Regions from separate parts of the Streptomyces sp. YKOK-I1 genome, predicted to be linked through region 1. Evidence: riboswitches for the same ligand, from Rfam matches in the RefSeq annotation. Region 1 holds a riboswitch; each other region holds the start of a gene.
The links. A riboswitch is a leader RNA that binds a small molecule or an ion and turns the genes downstream of it on or off. The one in region 1 is predicted to bind cyclic di-AMP.

Region 2: linked by a shared signal. The riboswitch ahead of ACYQ8Q_RS28310 (C40 family peptidase) and the one ahead of ACYQ8Q_RS27205 (transglycosylase SLT domain-containing protein) in region 1 are both predicted to bind cyclic di-AMP.
Region 3: linked by a shared signal. The riboswitch ahead of ACYQ8Q_RS33475 (M23 family metallopeptidase) and the one ahead of ACYQ8Q_RS27205 (transglycosylase SLT domain-containing protein) in region 1 are both predicted to bind cyclic di-AMP.

What each region holds. Positions count from the first base shown of each region.
Region 1 is NZ_BAAGDR010000001.1:6,124,493-6,128,825, reverse strand. Features, by position in the region: gene ACYQ8Q_RS27210 (polyprenyl synthetase family protein) at 120-1,130, opposite strand; cyclic di-AMP (ydaO/yuaA leader) riboswitch at 1,567-1,765, shown strand; gene ACYQ8Q_RS27205 (transglycosylase SLT domain-containing protein) at 1,769-2,239, shown strand; gene ACYQ8Q_RS27200 (HAD family hydrolase) at 2,294-3,118, opposite strand; gene fahA (fumarylacetoacetase) at 3,401-4,333, shown strand, end outside.
Region 2 is NZ_BAAGDR010000001.1:6,344,570-6,348,902, forward strand. Features, by position in the region: gene ACYQ8Q_RS28300 (hypothetical protein) at 250-603, shown strand; gene ACYQ8Q_RS28305 (tellurite resistance/C4-dicarboxylate transporter family protein) at 581-1,588, opposite strand; gene ACYQ8Q_RS28310 (C40 family peptidase) at 1,680-2,834, opposite strand; cyclic di-AMP (ydaO/yuaA leader) riboswitch at 2,843-3,015, opposite strand; gene pcrA (DNA helicase PcrA) at 3,248-4,333, shown strand, end outside.
Region 3 is NZ_BAAGDR010000001.1:7,503,436-7,507,768, reverse strand. Features, by position in the region: gene ACYQ8Q_RS33485 (HPr family phosphocarrier protein) at 1-231, shown strand, start outside; gene ACYQ8Q_RS33480 (GntR family transcriptional regulator) at 480-1,175, opposite strand; gene ACYQ8Q_RS33475 (M23 family metallopeptidase) at 1,376-2,119, opposite strand; cyclic di-AMP (ydaO/yuaA leader) riboswitch at 2,134-2,296, opposite strand; gene ACYQ8Q_RS33470 (M16 family metallopeptidase) at 2,523-3,911, opposite strand; gene ACYQ8Q_RS33465 (M16 family metallopeptidase) at 3,908-4,333, opposite strand, start outside.

The DNA.
Region 1 (4,333 bases):
CACCCCACGGACTCAACTCCGCGTACACCTGGGGTATGACACGAGGGACGCCGGGGCCCTTCTCCCCTTAGGGGTCGGGGACGACGAGCGCGCAGGGCTTTCGGGGATGTCCGGGGGCGTCAGCCGGCGCGGTGGACGACGGCGTCGCAGAGCGCCATGAGGGCCGCCTTCGCATCGCACTCCGTGAGGGGGGCCAGGGCGGCGCGGGCCTCCTCCGCGTAGCGCACGGTGTCGCGGCGGGCCTGCTCCAGCGCCGGGTGGGCGCGCAGGGCCGCGACCGCCTCGGCGAGCCTGGCGTCGTCACTCAGGTCGGAGTCGAGGAGCTCGCACAGCGCGAGGTCCTCGGGCAGCGCCTGCTGGGCCGCCCGCTCGCGCAGCCGCAGCACCGGCAGGGTGGGGACGCCCTCGCGCAGGTCGGTGCCCGGGGTCTTGCCCGACTCGTGGGAGTCGGAGGCGATGTCCAGGACGTCGTCGGCGAGCTGGAAGGCGACCCCGAGCCGCTCCCCGTACTGGGTGAGCACGTCCACCACCGTCTCATCGGCGCCCGACATCATCGCGCCGAAGCGGCAGGACACCGCCACCAGGGAGCCGGTCTTGCCGCCGAGGACGTCGAGGTAGTGGTCGACCGGGTCGCGGCCGTCGACCGGGCCGGCGGTCTCCAGGATCTGGCCGGTGACCAGCCGCTCGAACGCCTCCGCCTGCACCCGCACCGCCTCCGGGCCGAGGTCGGCCAGGATGTGCGAGGCGCGCGCGAAGAGGAAGTCGCCGGTGAGGACGGCGAGCGAGTTGCCCCAGCGGGCGTTCGCGCTGGGCACACCGCGCCGCACCGCGGCCTCGTCCATCACGTCGTCGTGGTACAGGGTCGCCAGATGGGTGAGCTCCACGACGACCGCTGAGGGGACGACCCCCGGCGCGTACGGGTCGCCGAAGCGCGCGGCGAGCATCACGAGCAGCGGCCGGAACCGCTTCCCGCCGGCCCGCAGCAGATGCTGGGCCGCCTCCGTGATGAACGGGACCTCGCTCTTGGTGGCCTCGAGCAAGCCTTCCTCGACAGCCGCCAATCCGGCCTGGACATCGGCTTCCAGAGCCTGGTCCCGCACGCTCAGCCCAAACGGCTCGACGACGGTCACGAGGAGTCTCCTGTCTGCTGGTGTCTATCGGCGGCTACGCGGTTTGTCGATAGGTCTCTGCGCTCACTCAAGTCAGCGTATCCGGTCAGGTTTCGATCACCGCCAGCCCCCACGGTTACAGCCCGGACAGGCCCTATGAGAAGGGGCACCCCTTAAGCCGCCATCTGGGTTTATTGCCCGATTCACCCCTCTTGTGGACTCCGGTGAGTTGCCTCACTCGCCCAGCCGAACCGCCCCCCTTCCGGCCCCCCTCCGTTCCACCCCGACACCTCGGTCCGCACGGGCGAGTTGATGCTTTGCAGCCACAAAGGATCAAGCACCTCATAGACCGCGGATCAAGGTCAATAGGGGTTAACCATGAATTCGCCACTTGTTCCGGACATGTGCTCTCGCATACGTTCCCGGCCTGTCGGGCGGACGCCTAATCCTGCCGCCGCCCGGACACCCACCGAGAACACCACGGCAGGAGCGGGGGAACCAGGTAAGTCGCCGCACCGGTCGAACCGGGCCGTGCCTTTGGGCATGCTCCGGACAGACCGATACGGCTTGGGGTGAAGTCGTGTCCGTGAGGGCACGGCCGGGCAGCTCCCGCCCGAACCCGACAGCTCACCTCGCAGGCGACGGAGAGGAACTTCGCCATGCCTGCTCAGCCCCGACGCGCCCGCCGTCTCGCCCGCACGCTCGCCGTCGCCGCCACCGGCGTCACCGTGCTCGCCCTGCCGATCCTCGGCGCGACCACCGCCTCCGCGGCCACGCCGACCGTGGCCACCGCCACCAGCCTCGGCTACGCCAACAACCTCGACGGCTGGATCCGCGCCTCGCTCCAGGTCATGGCGCAGCACGGGATCCCCGGCACCTACAACGGCATCTACCGCAATGTGATCCGGGAGTCCTCGGGCAACCCGTCCGCCGTCAACCTCTGGGACTCCAACGCGGCCGCCGGCACCCCCTCCAAGGGGCTGCTGCAGATCATCGACCCGACCTTCAACGCGTACCACGTCTCCGGCACGTCCTGGGACCCGTACGACCCGGTCGCGAACATCACCGCGTCCTGCAACTACGCGGCCGCGCGGTACGGCTCGATCGACAACGTGTTCGGCGCGTACTGAGCCGACCCGCGACTACCGGCCACCAGCCACCGGCCACCAGCCACCAGCCACCGGCTACCGGTAGAGACGTTCGAGGACGACGGCCACGCCGTCGTCCTCGTTCGACGTCGTCACCTCGTCGGCCACCGCCTTCAGCTCCGGATGGGCGTTGGCCATCGCGACCCCGCGGGCGGCCCAGTCGAACATCGGGATGTCGTTGGGCATGTCCCCGAAGGCGATGGTGTCCTCGGGCCTGAGCCCCAGATGCCCGGCGGCCAGGGCCAGCCCGGTCGCCTTGGTGATCCCGCACGGCTGCAGCTCCACCGTGCCCGGCCCGGACATGGTGACGGTGGCGAGCGAGCCGACCACCGCGCGGGCCGTGGAGGCCAGTTCGTCGTCGGAGAGCGTCGGATGGCGCAGCAGCACCTTGCTGATCGGCTCGCACCACAGGTCGTCGCGGCGCTCCACGCGCAGGGCGGGCAGGGTCGGGTGCGGCATCAGATAGCCCGGCTCGATCAGCGTGAGCCCGTCGACGCCGTCCTGGTCGACGGCCGCGTACACCTGCCCGACCTCGGCCTCGATCTTGCCGAGCGCGGTCTCCGCGAGTTCCCGGTCCAGGGTGACCGACCACAGCAGACGGTTCCCGCCGGCGTCGTACAGCTGCGCGCCCTGACCGCACACCGCGAGTCCTCTGCTGTGCAGACGGTCCAGGAGCGGTCGTACGCGGGGCGCGGGCCGGCCGGTCACCACCAGATGGCGAGCGCCGGCCGCCGTCACCCGCGCGAGCGCGTCCAGCGACCGGTCGGAGAACGTGTCGTCGCCGCGCAGCAGCGTTCCGTCCAGGTCGGTGGCGACGAGGGAGTACGTGGTGCGCTCGGCATATGCGGTGGGTGCGGCCATGATCAGAGAATACGGATCCCGCACCCCCCGGACTCGACGTGCACCGGACCAGGACGGAGTCCGGCCCCCTTCTGTCAACTCCCCTTCTTTTGTTGACCGATCACTCACCGATCGCGGGTGAACACGGGTGACCACGGGTCCGAAGGACGCCTTTCCGACACATCGCCGGGCAACGACCCGTGCCGCTCGCCGGAGGCTCGACGTAACGTGTGGCCCGGCCGCCCGCACCCGCGGAGCGGACGCGAGCACGACACGGTGAGCACGAAAGAGAGGCAGTACCCGATGCCCCCCTTCGACGTCCCCGAGGGCGACCCCTTCGGCCCGCACAACCTCCCCTACGGCGTCTTCTCGCTCCCCGCCCCGGCGGAGCGGACCGTCGGCGTCCGGTTCGGCGACCATGTCCTGGACGCGGGCGCCGCGGCCCGTGCGCTCGGCTCGCCGCACGCCGCCCTGCTCGCCCGGCCGACCCTCAACCCCCTGCTGGCGGCGGGCCGCGCCACCTGGTCGGAGGTCCGGCGCACCCTCACGGCGGCCGTCACCGACCCCGCGCACCGCGCCACCCTCGAAGCGCACCTGCACCCCCTGTCCTCGGTGACCCTGCATCTGCCGTTCGAGGTCGCGGACTACGTCGACTTCTACGCCTCCGAGAACCACGCCCGGAACGTCGGCCGGATCTTCCGCCCCGACGCACCCGACTCCCTCACCCCGAACTGGAAGCATCTGCCGATCGGTTACCACGGGCGCTCCGGCACGGTGATCGTCTCCGGGACGGACGTCGTCCGCCCGTCGGGCCAGCGCAAGGGCCCGGCCGATCCCGCCCCGGTGTTCGGCCCGTCCGTCCGCCTCGACATCGAGGCCGAGGTCGGCTTCGTGGTGGGCGTGCCGTCGGCGATGGGGACGCCGGTGGCCGCGGGTTCCTTCCGGGACCATGTGTTCGGTCTGTGCCTGCTCAACGACTGGTCCGCCCGGGACGTCCAGGCCTGGGAGTACGTCCCCCTCGGCCCCTTCCTCGGCAAGTCCTTCGCCACCTCGGTGTCGGCCTGGATCACCCCGCTCCAGGCGCTGGAGGAGGCCCGGGTGGCGCCGCCCGGCCGCACCCACCCGCTGCTGCCCTACCTGGACGACACCGACGCCGAACCCGCCGGCTACGACCTGCGCATCTCGATCGCGATCAACGGCCATGTCGTGTCCGAGCCCCCCTTCGCCTCGATGTAT
Region 2 (4,333 bases), 220 kb from region 1:
CCGTTCGGTGACCTGATGTGCGGAAAAGGCGGGAGCGGACCACCGGCTGACTGTTTCTGCCCGGCGGGCCGGGCCGGGGGCGTCGGGTTCGCGCGACGCCATGATCGATGACGCGATTCCGGGGCGCCTCGGCGTGGCGGGATGCTATGGACGCATATATGCGAGTGCGGTCACCGGGGGAGGGCGGCTGCCGGGAGACGGGGGGCCGGTGTCGGGCGGCAGGGGCCGGGCTGATTAGCATCCGACTTCATGGACGTACTCATCCATCTTTTCGTCGGCCTGCACATCATCGGCATCGCCGCGCTCCTGGGCGGTTTCCTCACCCAGATGAAGGCGATGGGCCAGGGCACGGCCCGTTTCGTGCCCGCGATGCTGCACGGCGCGGCGACCATGCTGGTCACCGGTGTGATCCTGGTCGGCCTCAACCAGGCCGACGACCAGCCCGTGAACAACATCAAGATCGGGGTGAAGCTGGCGCTGCTGGTGGTGATCCTCGGCCTGGTCTATGTGAAGCGGGACGACGAGAAGGTGGAGAAGCCGCTGTTCGGCCTGGTCGGCCTGCTGACCGTGGCGAACATCTTCATCGCCGTCCTGTGGACCTGACGGACCCGACCGATCCGCCGAACCCGTTGATCAGGGCCGCCGTGGCGACCGCCAGCCATGCCGCCACCGCGACCCACAGCAGCACCTCCCCGGGCCCCTTCAGCCCCGGGACGTCGGCGGCGCCGGCGACGGACATCGTCGCCACCGCCGTCATCCCCATCGGGAACACCGTCGCCCACCGCCGCACGTCGTAGCGCGGCCGCGGCCGGAGCACCTCGGCGGCGAGCAGGACGGCGTACGAGGCGAGGGCGAGGACGAGCAGCGCGAGTGTCATCCCGCGCAGGACGCCCCGGTCGTCGGCGTTCCACAGGTACAGCGCGTGGTCCGCGTCGATGAGCCGCGCCCCCGCGAGCGCCGAGACGGCGAGCGCCCCGCCGGCCACCCACTGGTCCCCGGCGCCCTCGGTGACCTGCCGCCGGTCGAACAGGGCGAGCATGCCCGCGTAGAGCACCAGGCCGAGCCAGAACAGCACGAGCGCCGTGTGCGCCGGCCAGGCGAGGGTCTCGGCCTTCGCCAGGGTCGCGCCCAGCACCGCTAGCCCCTCGGTGGCCACACAGCACAGGAACACGGCTCCGGGCATCCGGCGGTCCCGGTGGCTCATGACGCGTCGCACGACCTGCCGTACGACACCGGTCATCAGCACCGGCCACAGCACGGCCGCCAACGCCAGCAGCGCCCAGGCCAAGGTCTGCCGGCCCAGCGCCGAGACGCCCGTGCCGAGCACGGTCGTGGCGGCCACGGCGGTCAGCCCGGCCGGTGTGCCCGCCTCCGCCAGCCAGCGACGGCGCTCCCACAGGAGCCGTACGGCGAAGTCGGCGGCCAGCGCCACCCAGGCCGCGCCGGCCAGGGCCAGCGCGGCCTGGGACAGGATCTCGTGTCCCGCCAGGCGCAGTCCGATGGACAGGACGCCGGTGGCCAGCACGGCGGCTCCGGCCGCCGGCGGACGCCGCGCCCACCAGGCGCGCAGGGAGGAGGTGCCGGGCATGGGCCCGATGCTAAGGACGCGAAGCGGCTCACACGGCGGCACACGCGCGTAGTCGCAAAAAACGACCTGCACGCGCGTGCCCGCACATGGCTCAGGCCGGGCGGACCACGCTGTGGATGCCCGACTCGCCGTCGTAGTAGATCGACTCCTCGCGGACGTACGCGCCCGGCTTCGGGGCGTGGATCATCATGCCGTTGCCGATGTAGATGCCGACGTGGCTGATGTCGTCGTAGAAGAAGACCAGGTCGCCGGGGCGGGCGTCGGCGAGCGAGACGGTGGTGCCGGCGTTCACCTGGTCGTAGGTGGTGCGCGGCAGGGAGACGCCGGCGGCCTTCCAGGCGGCCTGGGTGAGGCCGGAGCAGTCGTAGGAGTCGGGGCCGGTGGCGCCCCAGACGTACGGCTTGCCGATCTGCGCACGGGCGAACGCGAGCGCCTTCTCGGCCTTGGTGGTGTACGAGGAGTCCGACGACGAGGAAGAAGAAGACGACGAAGAGGATGAAGAGGACGACGTGCCGGTGTCCTGCCGGGCGGCCTGTGCCGCCTGCTGCCGGGCCAGCTCGGCCGCCTCGCGTGCGGCCTCCTCCTGCTTCTGCTTCTCGATCTCCGCCAGCCGCGCCTTCTCCTGCGCCGTCAGCTGCGACAGCAGCTCGCGCGCGTCGCCGAGCTTCTTCTGGACGGCGGCCTTGGCGGTCTTCAGATCGCTCTGGGTGTCGTCGAGCGTCGCGAGGCTCTCGGCGGCCTCCTGGCGCTTGCGCATCGTCGCCGACTGCTCGGTGACGTAGTCGTCGACGGCGCCCTTCTGGCGGTCGGTCAGCCGGCCCATCAGCTGGGTCTGGTCGAAGTAGTCCTGCGGGGAGTCGGCCAGTAGGAACGTCGCCGTGTCGGGCGCGGAGGCGCCGGTGCGGTACTGGGCGGCGGCGAAGGAACCGAGTTCCTCCCGTGCCTCGTTGAGCTTCTGGGTGCGCTTCGCGACGTCGTCGAGGAGACCGTCGACGTGCTTGCGCTGCTTGGTCGTCTTCTCCTTGGCGGCGTTGTACTTCTCGGTCGCCGACTCGGCCTGGCGGTAGAGGTCGTCGACCTTCTTCTCGACCTCCTCCAGGCTCGGCTTGCCGTCGTCGGCAGGAGCGGCGTTCGCCGACTGGGAGAGCAGGGCCACGGAGGTGAGCGCGGCGGTGGCCAGGGCGGGCGTGCGTATGCCCGCCACGCGGCTGCCCGAAAAGCGCGGCTTGCGGTGCTGCGACGCCAAGAGAGGCGACTCCTTCCATCTCCCGCCTACCGGGTTAGCTGTCGGGTTCGGGCGGATGGTTCGGAAGGGCGCCCTACGGCCGCCTCCCGCTGGGGAGTCGGGCCGATTCACCCCGGGGTCTCGGTGGGTCCCCGGCTCCGGCTGCCGCACAGGGGCGCACCGGACTCGGCGGAGGCCGTACGGCCCGGCGAGGTTTCGCCGGTGGGGATCCGCGTGGCCTGCCCGGCACGGTAGCCAACTCGTGTGGTCCGTGTGAAGGTTGATGGGCGATATGCCCGATACATTTTCGTTATCTTATGCAAAGCCAGGACACGGAATCACGTGCTGTGATACCGCCGCCTCGGAAGGTGAGGGCGGAGATGTTCGGGGGACGGCCGCGCGTTGTCAGTGGGGCACCCTAGACTCGGAGAGCGATGAGCAGCCTCTTTGACGACAGCTTCCTGGCGAACCTCCAGGCCCCCGCCGGCCGCGAGGAGGAACCCCCGCCGCCGCCCGAGGACGATCACGTTCCGGAGTCGGTTCCGGACGATCTGTTCGGCGGGAAGTTCGACGTGCCCCCGGACCGATGGGGGTCCCCCCGCTCGAGCGGAGCCGAGAGCGGGGGAGGGTACTACCGCGACGGCGCCCCCCGCCCGGTGATCGACGCGGCCGCCCTCCTGGAAGGGCTCAACGACAACCAGCGCGCGGCCGTCGTGCACGCCGGCACCCCCCTGCTCATCGTCGCCGGAGCCGGTTCCGGCAAGACGCGCGTGCTCACCCACCGCATCGCCCACCTCCTGGCCGAGCGCGGCGTCCATCCGGGCCAGATCCTCGCGATCACCTTCACCAACAAGGCCGCGGGCGAGATGAAGGAGCGCGTCGAGCAGCTCGTCGGCCCGCGCGCGAACGCGATGTGGGTGATGACCTTCCACAGCGCGTGCGTACGGATCCTGCGGCGCGAGTCGAAGAAGCTCGGCTTCACGTCCTCCTTCTCGATCTACGACGCCGCCGACTCCAAGCGGCTGATGGCCCTGGTCTGCCGTGACCTGGACCTCGACCCCAAGCGCTTCCCGCCGAAGTCCTTCAGCGCCAAGATCAGCAACCTGAAGAACGAGCTGATCGACGAGGAGGACTTCGCCGCCCAGGCCGGCGACGGCTTCGAGAAGACCCTCGCGCAGGCCTACGCGATGTACCAGTCCCGGCTCCGCGAGGCCAACGCGCTCGACTTCGACGACCTGATCATGACCACGGTCAATCTGCTGCGCGCCTTCCCCGATGTCGCCGAGCACTACCGCCGCCGCTTCCGCCATGTCCTCGTCGACGAGTACCAGGACACCAACCACGCCCAGTACGCCCTGGTCAGGGAGCTGGTGGGCACCTCCGAGCACCCGGTCGACGTCCCGCCCAACGACTACGACGTGCCGCCGGCCGAGCTGTGCGTCGTGGGTGACGCCGACCAGTCGATCTACGCCTTCCGTGGCGCGACGATCCGTAACATCCTCCAGTTCGAGGAGGACTAC
Region 3 (4,333 bases), 1.4 Mb from region 1:
CCCGCTTCCATCTTCGTCCGAGCCGCCACGGCCGCAGGCGTCCCGGTGACGATCGCCAAGACCGACGGCAACCCCGTCAACGCGGCCTCCATGCTGGCCGTCCTCGGCCTCGGCGCGAAGGGGGGCGAGGAGATCGTCCTCGCCTCCGACGCCGAGGGCGCGGACGTCGCGCTGGACCGGCTGGCCAAGCTGGTCGCCGAGGGGCTCGAGGAGCTCCCCGAGACCGTCTGAGTCACGCACGGGGCCGCGTCACCTTCGAGGGTGGCGCGGCTCCGCCGTTTTTCCCGCCCGCCCCGCGCCTGTCCCGCACCCGTCCCGCGCCGCCCCCACGGCCACTCCGCGACATTACCGGCGGCATAACCGGAAACCCGGGTCCGGGCACACCGAATGCGCACCTTCGAGAATTCCCGGGCGCGCACGGAAAGGGCAGCGGAAATACTGCTCCGCCAAATATCCCTTCTTTGTATACGGCCCCCGTGTTAATGCCGCAGACCCGTCATGTTTACGGGAGGTTGCGAAGTCCTCACACGGTCGGCGCGGTCCCCGCCGCCGGCGAAACGCAGCCGGTGGGCGGCCGTCGCGCGCTCGGTGTGCAGCGCCGTGACCGTCCGCGCGCGCTCCTGGTCGCCGCGCGCCACCGCGTCCACGATCGCGCCGTGCTCGGTCCAGGACTCCACGGGGTCCGCGGGCGCCTCCACCGCGTACATCCAGGCGATCTTGTGGCGGAGCTGGGTGAGCATCGACGTCAGGGCGTGGCTCCCGGAGGCCTGGGCGAGCGTCTCGTGGAACCAGCCGCCCAGCGAGCGCAGATCCTCGCTGTTGCCCCTGCGGGCCCGCTCCTGGCCCAGCCGGACGAGGCCGCGCAGCACCTTCAGATGCGCCTCGGTGCGCCGCTGGGCGGCCCGGGCGGCGCCCAGCGGCTCCAGGAGCATGCGCATCTCCAGGAGGTCGGCCGCCTCCTGCTCGGTCGGCTCCGCGACGCACGCGCCCGCGTGCCGCCGGGTGACGACGAAACCCTCGGCCTCCAGGGTGCGCAGCGCCTCCCGTACGGGGACGCGCGAGACGCCGTAGCGGCGGGCGAGGAGGTCCTCGGTGAGGCGGCTGCCGCGCTCGTAGACACCCGCGACGATGTCGTCCCGGATGGCCGTGCACACCGAGTGCGCCGGAATACGCATGACCGCCTCCGTCTTAATCCCCGTGAAACGTCGCCGAGCTCCGCCGATTGACGTGTGTTCCGTGACTCTATTGCAATGAGCCGGAATTTCCGACGGCGGACCGGAATCCAGGGATATTTTTTGGACAGCGGAGTCCCGAAAACGGCGAAAGCCCCGGCCGGTGGGGCCGGGGCTCGGAAACGCGGTGTCGCCGGGTGGCGTCAGACGTTGACGCCGTGCTGGCGGAGGTAGGCGACCGGGTCGATGTCGGAGCCGTACTCCGCCGTGGTACGGGCCTCGAAGTGCAGATGCGGGCCGGTGACGTTGCCGGTCGCGCCGGACAGGCCGATCTGCTGCCCCGGGGTGACCTGCTGGCCCACCGAGACGCCGATGGAGGAGAGGTGACCGTACTGGGTGTACGTCCCGTCGTTCATCCTGATGACGACATTGTTGCCGTACGACCCTCCCCAGCCCGCCTCGACGACGGTGCCGAGACCGACCGCGTGCACGGGCGTGCCGCTGGCGGCGTGGAAGTCGATGCCGGTGTGGCTGCCGGAGGACCACAGCGAGCTGCTCGCGTGGTAGCCCGTGGAGACGTAGGAGTCGGTGATCGGCAACACGAAGGCGTTCAGACGCTTGCGCTCGGCCTCACGGGCGGCACGCACGCGTGCCTCGCGCTCCTCCACGGCCTTCTTGGCGGCGGCCTTGCGCGCGGCTTCCTCGAAGGCGGCCTTCTTCTGCAGGGCGACCTGGTCGTCGACCTGTTCGGCGACGGCCTCGCCGGCGGTGACGACCGGGATCAGCCCGGTCTGCTCGGGGGTCGGCTCCGCGGCGAGGGCCGGGGTGGAGGCGACGGTGGCCATGACACCGGTGGTGGTCAGCGCCGCGAAACCCGCCGCGCGGACGGTGGTGCGCTGCATCCGGCTGGGCCGGCGGTGCTTCCCGGTGGTGCAGGTGTACGCCATGAAGGGCGAGCGGTCCTTTCCTTCCCTCTCGCCTACCGGGTTAGCTGACGGGTTCGGAGCAGGAAGGTCTCCTACGGACCCCCTCGCTCACGCGCGGGCGCCCGATTCACCCCAGGGACTTCATGGGTCCCCGGCTCCCCTGGCTCGCGCCGTACGGGGACTCGGCGATGACTGCCCGGTGCCGCGGATGCGGCGCGGTGCCTGACGAACAGCCGGGCCGACGGTATGCGGGACCGTTATCAATCCTCAAACGGATCACGGTTTTTGTAGCGCACGCCACAGCGCAGACACACAACCTCCGCATCAATTCGGACATCTTGCGGCCCTGGGACAACGCCCGGGACAACGCCCGGGAGGACGCCTTCGTCGCCCCGGGGCCGCAGCATGTCCGCCTCGCCCGCGTCTACTCGGCGGGGACGACGGTGACTTCGCCGATCCCGAGCGCCTCGACGGGCTCCTTGATCTGCGCGGCGTCACCGACGAGGACGGTCACCAGGCGGTCCACCGGGAAGGCGCTCACGGCCGCCGCGGTGGCCTCCACCGTGCCGGTCGCGGCGAGCTGCCGGTAGAGCGTGGCCTGGTAGTCGTCGGGCAGGAACTGCTCGACCTGGTCGGCCAGCGTGCTCGCGACGGCCGCCGCGGTCTCGTACTTCAGCGGCGCCACGCCCACCAGGTTCTGCACGGCGACATCGCGCTCGGCGTCCGTCAGGCCCTCGGCCGCAAGGGTGCGCAGCACCTTCCACAGGTCGTCCAGGGCGGGACCGGTGTTCGGCGTGTCGACGGAGCCGCTGATGGCGAGCATCGCGGCGCCCGAGCCGTCCGGGGCGGAGCGCAGGACCTGCCCGAAGGCGCGCACGCCGTACGTGTAGCCCTTCTCCTCGCGCAGGACGCGGTCCAGCCGGGAGGTGAGGGTGCCGCCGAGGCAGTACGTGCCGAGGACCTGGGCGGCCCACACGCGCGCGTGCCGGTCGGCGCCGATCCGGCCGATGAGCAGCTGCGTCTGGACCGCGCCGGGGCGGTCCACGATGACGACGCGGCCGGTGTCGTCGGCGGTCACCGGCGGCACGGGCCGCTGCTGGGCCGGGGAGCCCGTCCAGGCGCCCAGGGTCTCGCCCAGGAGTGCGGCCAGGTCGACGCCCGTGAGGTCGCCGACGACGACCGCGGTGGACGTGGCCGGCCGGACGTGACGCTCGTAGAAGGCCCGCACGGCGGCGGAGTCGATCTTCTCGACGGTCTCCGCGGTGCCCTGGCGGGGCCGCGACATCCGCACGGTCGCCGGGAACAGCTCCTTGGAGAGCTCCTTGGCGGCGCGGCGGGAGGGGTTGGCCAGCTCGTGCGGGATCTCGTCCAGCCGGTTGTGGACCAGACGCTCGACCTCGCTGTCGGCGAAGGCGGGCGCGCGCAGGGCGTCGGCGAGCAGGCCGAGCGCCTTGGGCAGCCGGGAGGCGGGCACCTCCAGGCTGATCCGGACGCCGGAGTGGTCGGCGTGCGCGTCGAGGGTGGCGCCGCAGCGCTCCAGCTCGGCGGCGAACTCCTCGGCGGAGTGCTTGTCGGTGCCCTCGGTGAACGCGCGCGCCATGATCGTGGCGACGCCGTCCAGGCCGGTCGGTTCGGCGTCCAGGGGCGCGTCGAGGAGGACCTCGACGGCGACGACCTGCTGGCCGGGGCGGTGGCAGTGCAGGACGGTCAGACCGTTGTCCAGCGTGCCGCGTTCGGGCGCCGGGAACGCCCACGGCCGGGCCTCGCCCGCCCGGGGCTGGGGGTGGAAGTCCATCGTGGCGAGCTCCGTCACTGGGCCGCCTCCTCGTTCTCGTCCTGGTCGGCGGGGGCTTCGGGGGCGGTCGGCTCGTAGACGAGGACCGCGCGGTTGTCGGGGCGCAGGCGGGCCTGGGCGACCTCCCGCACCTCCTCGGGCGTGATGTCCAGGACGCGCTGGACGGCGGTCAGCGCGAGCTGCGGGTCGCCGAACAGGACGGCGAACCGGCACAGTTCGTCCGCGCGGCCGGCGACGGTGCCGAGCCGGTCGAGCCACTCGCGCTCCAACTGGGCCTGTGCGCGCTCCATCTCCTCGGCCGTGGGGCCCTCCTCGGCGAACCGGGCGAGCTCCTCGTCGATGGCGGTCTCGATGACGGGCACCTCGACGTCCCCGGACGTCTTCACGTCCAGCCAGCCCAGGGAGGGCGCCCCGGCGAGCCGCAGCAGCCCGAAGCCGGC